One region of the Streptomyces fractus genome, then DNA from elsewhere that is predicted to be linked to it. Evidence: riboswitches for the same ligand, from Rfam matches in the RefSeq annotation. Region 1 holds a riboswitch; the other holds the start of a gene.
What was found. Region 1 has a riboswitch for S-adenosylmethionine ahead of ACP4E5_RS32075 (aminotransferase class V-fold PLP-dependent enzyme). Riboswitches for the same ligand answer to the same signal wherever they lie in the genome.

Region 1 (2,385 bases):
CCTCCTCGGCTTCGGGCTCCTCCGACGTACTGGAGAAGCTGGGCGTCAACCTCGACCTGTCGCCCAAGCGGGTGCCCGAGGTCGCGGAAGAAGCCGGCATCACGTTCTGCTTCGCCATAAAGTTCCACCCCGCGCTGCGCTACGCGGGCGCCGCGCGCGGCCAGCTCGGTATCCGCACCGTGTTCAACCTGCTGGGCCCGCTGACCAACCCGGCCAAGGTGAAGTCGCAGGCCGTCGGCGTCGCCGATGCACGGATGGCGCCGATCGTGGCCGGGGTCTTCGCCGAGCGCGGCAACTCGTCCCTGGTGTTCCGCGGCGACGACGGGCTCGACGAGCTGACCACCACCGGGAGTTCGCGCGTGTGGGTGGTGCGAGACGGCGCCGTGCGCGAGGAGTCCTTCGACCCACGCGACGTCGGCATCGACATCGTGCCGATCGAGGCGCTGCGCGGCGGCGACCCCTCGTACAACGCGGAGGTCGCGCGGCGTCTCCTCGACGGCGAGCGGGGGCCCGTGCGCGACGCGGTGCTGCTGAACGCGGCGGCGGCCCTGGTGGCCGTGCGGCCGGGCGAGGGCACGCTCGTCGAGCAGATCAGGGCCGGCATGGACCGGGCCGCCGAGTCGATCGACTCCGGCGCGGCGAAGGCGGCCCTGGAGCGGTGGGTGGCGGCGAGCAACCGGCCGTGACCTCAAGGGTGTGACGCAGGGCGCAGTCCAAACTTTGGACTGCGCCCTTGCCGTATCCGAGACGTGTGGCAGGATGCTTTTCAAGGTCATGAGTGACAGCGATCGAGGCCCCAGCCCGCTGTCCGGCAACCCTCCGTCCGTGGCGGGGTGCCCTGGGTGAAGACCAGGCCGTGCGCAGCAAGGCGTGTGGCAAGCGCGGACCCCTGCACACCCTGGGGTCCTGGTCCTCAAGGGAGCAGTCTCGTGAGCAAGCGAATGCGATAGGGCGTTTCGGCCCCGCCTCCGCGTACCCGTTTTCACCTTTCTTTCCATGCCGTCGAGCCCTGCCCCGCAGAGGTCGGACGTGGCTTCGGCATGGTCAATTCGCTTACCGCGCCAGGGAGTTCACCCATGTCTGTTTCCGTCGACGCCGCTGTCTGTACCGCGACCCCCTCCGACGTCGCGGCCCCGCTTCAGGTCCTCGGCCGGGACGTCACCGTTCCGCTCGTCACCGGTGGCGAGGTCACGTACGCCGCCCTCGACTACGCGGCCAGCGCGCCGGCCCTGCAGCGGGTGTGGGACGACGTCGCCGCCTACGCGCCGTACTACGGCAGCGTGCACCGCGGCGCCGGGTACCTGTCGCAGCTGTCCACCGACCTGTTCGAGAACTCCCGGGTCGCCGTCGCCGAGTTCCTCGGCTGCCGCGTGGACGACCAGGTCGTCTTCACCCGCTCCACGACCGACTCGCTCAACCTGCTCGCCGCCGCGCTGCCCGCCGGCTGCGAGGTGTTCGTCTTCGAGACCGAGCACCACGCCTCGCTGCTGCCGTGGCGCGAGGCGCGCGTGACGTACCTGAACGCGCCGCGCACGCCGGACGAGGCCGTCGCCACGCTGGAGCGCGCGCTCGCCGACCGGGAGCCCTACGGCCCGGCTCTCGTCTGTGTCACCGGTGCCTCGAACGTCACCGGTGAGCTCTGGCCGGTGCGCGAGCTCGCGGCGGCCGCTCACGCGCACGGTGCCCGCATCGTGCTCGACGCCGCGCAGCTCGCGCCCCACCACCCGGTCTCCGTGCAGGAGTTGGACGTCGACTGGGTCGCCTTCTCCGGGCACAAGCTGTACGCCCCGTTCGGCTCGGGTGTGCTCGCGGGCCGCTCCGACTGGCTGACGGACGCGGAGCCGTACCTCGCGGGCGGCGGCGCGTCCAAGAAGGTCGCGCGGCGTGCGGACGGTGGCGTGGACGTCGAGTGGCAGACCACCGCGGCCCGCCACGAGGCCGGTTCGCCGAACGTCATCGGCGTGTACTCCATCGCCTCCGCCTGCAAGGCGCTCACCGAGGCCGGGTTCGACAACCTCGTCGCCCGCGAGCAGTACCTGATCCGCAAGGTCCAGGAGGGGCTCGCGGCCGTGCCCGAGGTGAAGGTGCTGTCCCTGTTCGGGGACGAGGCGCCGCGCGTGGGTGTGCTGTCGTTCGTCGTCGAGGGGTGGAACTCCTCGCACTTCGCCGCCGCGCTCTCCGCGGAGTACGGGATCGGGGTGCGTGACGGGCTGTTCTGCGCCCACCCGCTGGTGCGGACGCTGCTCGGTTCCGACCCGCAGCAGCAGGGCGAGTGCGGGGCGCCGGGGGCGGCGCCGGGCGAGAAGTCCCTCAACGCGATCCGTGTCAGCTTCGGTGCCGGGACGCCCGACGAGCACGTGGAGCGGTTCGTGTCCGCCGTGAAGG
Region 2 (2,385 bases), 2.3 Mb from region 1:
CGAGCTCCACGCCGTAGCCGACGGGGAACGGGAGCCGTTCGAGCAGCGAGCGCCGGGCCGCGTACTCGCCGCCCAACGGCTGGACGAATCCGGCCAGTTGGGGCCAGTGCAGATTGAGGATCGGCCGCGCCATCAGCTCGGTCACCCGGCCCCCCTGACCGGCGGCCCCGGCCAGCGGACGGTCGTACATCGCCTTCACGAAGTCCACGCCCGGCTCGGTCAGCAGCGGCCCGACGATCCCGGAGACGAAGTCCGCGGAGAACTCCTTCAGATCGGCGTCGACGAAGCACACGATGTCACCGGAAGTGACGAACAGGGAGCGCCACAGCACCTCGCCCTTGCCGGGCCTGACCGGAACGCGCGGCAGGATCGTGTCCCGGTGCTCGACGCGCGCGCCGGCCGCCGCGGCGACCTCCGAGGTGCGGTCGGTGGAGCCGGAGTCGATCACGACGAGTTCGTCGACGAGCGGCACCGCGTCGGTCATCAGCGCGCGCCGTATCTCGGCGACGATCTCGCCGACCGTCTCCTGTTCGTTCAGCGCGGGCAGTACGACACTCACCGTCTGACCCGACGCGCGTTTGGCGGCGATCAGCTGGTGCAAGGGATGGTCGGCCACGGCCCAGGAGCGCCTGCTCAGCCAGCGCTCGACCTCTTCCAGCACGGTCTGGGTTCCTTCCGTAAAGACCGTCGTACGGATCCGGATGTGATCCATCTCGCGGTTCGGACGACTATCTCAAGGGTCCGGGCCGTCGGTTACAGTCTTGAACAAGGCCGGTGACCATCGCATGTCGGGGGTCGCCTGCCGGTCACAACTGAATTCACACAACCGAATACCGCTCATCCAGAGGGGCAGAGGGATACGGCCCGTTGAAGCCCCGGCAACCCTCCAGCCGGTCTCGTCACGACAAGTCACCGTCGACGTCGCGAGGCTCCCGGCTAGTGAAGGTGCCAAATCCGTCTCGTGGCGAGATGCGTCGCGAGGAAGATGAGGAGAAAGGGCCTCGCCTCTCATGGCTGTACAGACTGTCGCCACCGAAACCACCGCCACCGTGGACCTGGGCCCCGCGTCCGGCCTCTCCTGCCGCGAGTGCGGCGCCGTCGTCCCGCTCGGCCCCGTCTTCGCCTGCGCCGAGTGTTTCGGTCCGCTCGAAGTCGCATACGACCTGCCCGTGGGCGACCCCGAGGCGCTCCGCAAGCAGATCGAGTCCGGCCCCGCCAACATCTGGCGCTACGCCCCGCTGCTGCCCGTCCCGGCCGACGTCGCCGAGAAGCCGAACCTGAACCCCGGCTGGACCAAGCTCGTCAAGGCCGACAACCTCGGCCGTGAACTGGGCGTCGCCGAGGGCAAGTTGTTCGTCAAGGACGACTCCGGCAACCCGACGCACTCCTTCAAGGACCGCGTCGTCGCGCAGGCCATCGAGGCCGCCCGCGCCTTCGGCTTCACCACCCTCTCCTGCTCCTCCACCGGCAACCTGGCCGGCGCCGTCGGCGCCGCCGCCGCCCGCGCCGGCTTCCGGTCCTGCGTGTTCATCCCGCACGACCTGGAGCAGGGCAAGGTCGTCATGGCCGGTGTCTACGGCGGTGACCTCGTCGCCATCGAGGGCAACTACGACGACGTGAACCGCTTCTGCTCCGAGCTCATCGGCGACCCGCTGGGCGAGGGCTGGGGCTTCGTGAACGTCAACCTGCGCCCGTACTACGGCGAGGGCTCCAAGACGCTCGCGTACGAGATCTGCGAGCAGCTCGGCTGGCAGCTCCCGGACCAGCTGGTCATCCCGATCGCGTCCGGCTCCCAGTTCACGAAGATCGACAAGGGCCTGAAGGAGCTGATCAAGCTCGGCCTCGTCGAGGACAAGCCCTACAAGCTCTTCGGCGCCCAGGCCGAGGGCTGCTCCCCGGTCTCCGTCGCCTACAAGGGCGGCCACGACGTGGTCCGCCCGCAGAAGCCGACGACCATCGCCAAGTCCCTCGCCATCGGCAACCCGGCGGACGGCCCGTACGTCCTCGACATCGCGCGCCGCACGGGTGGCGCGGTGGAGGACGTGAACGACGAGCAGGTCGTCGACGCGATCAAGCTGCTCGCGCGCACGGAGGGCATCTTCGCCGAGACGGCGGGCGGTGTGACGCTGGGCGTCACGAAGAAGCTCATCGAGGCGGGCCAGATCGACCCGTCGCTGACCACGGTGGTCCTGAACACCGGTGACGGGCTCAAGACGCTCGACGCGGTTGCCGATTCCTCGCAGGCCACCGCCACCATCCGGCCGAGCCTGGACGCGTTCCGCGAGGCCGGCCTCGCCGCCGATCTCTGAGTCCGACCGACACTTGTAGCAACAGGAGTTACCGCCATGAGCGTCAACGTTCGTATCCCCACCATCCTGCGCACCT

Region 2: linked by a shared signal. The riboswitch ahead of thrC (threonine synthase) and the one ahead of ACP4E5_RS32075 (aminotransferase class V-fold PLP-dependent enzyme) in region 1 are both predicted to bind S-adenosylmethionine.

What each region holds. Positions count from the first base shown of each region.
Region 1 covers NZ_JBMYHI010000002.1:6,651,480-6,653,864, forward strand. The annotation lists gene trpD (anthranilate phosphoribosyltransferase) at 1-686, shown strand, start outside; SAM riboswitch class IV at 771-888, shown strand; gene ACP4E5_RS32075 (aminotransferase class V-fold PLP-dependent enzyme) at 1,077-2,385, shown strand, end outside.
Region 2 covers NZ_JBMYHI010000002.1:4,317,969-4,320,353, reverse strand. The annotation lists gene ACP4E5_RS21440 (glucosyl-3-phosphoglycerate synthase) at 1-661, opposite strand, end outside; SAM riboswitch class I at 835-992, shown strand; gene thrC (threonine synthase) at 1,011-2,309, shown strand; gene ACP4E5_RS21430 (ubiquitin-like small modifier protein 1) at 2,346-2,385, shown strand, end outside.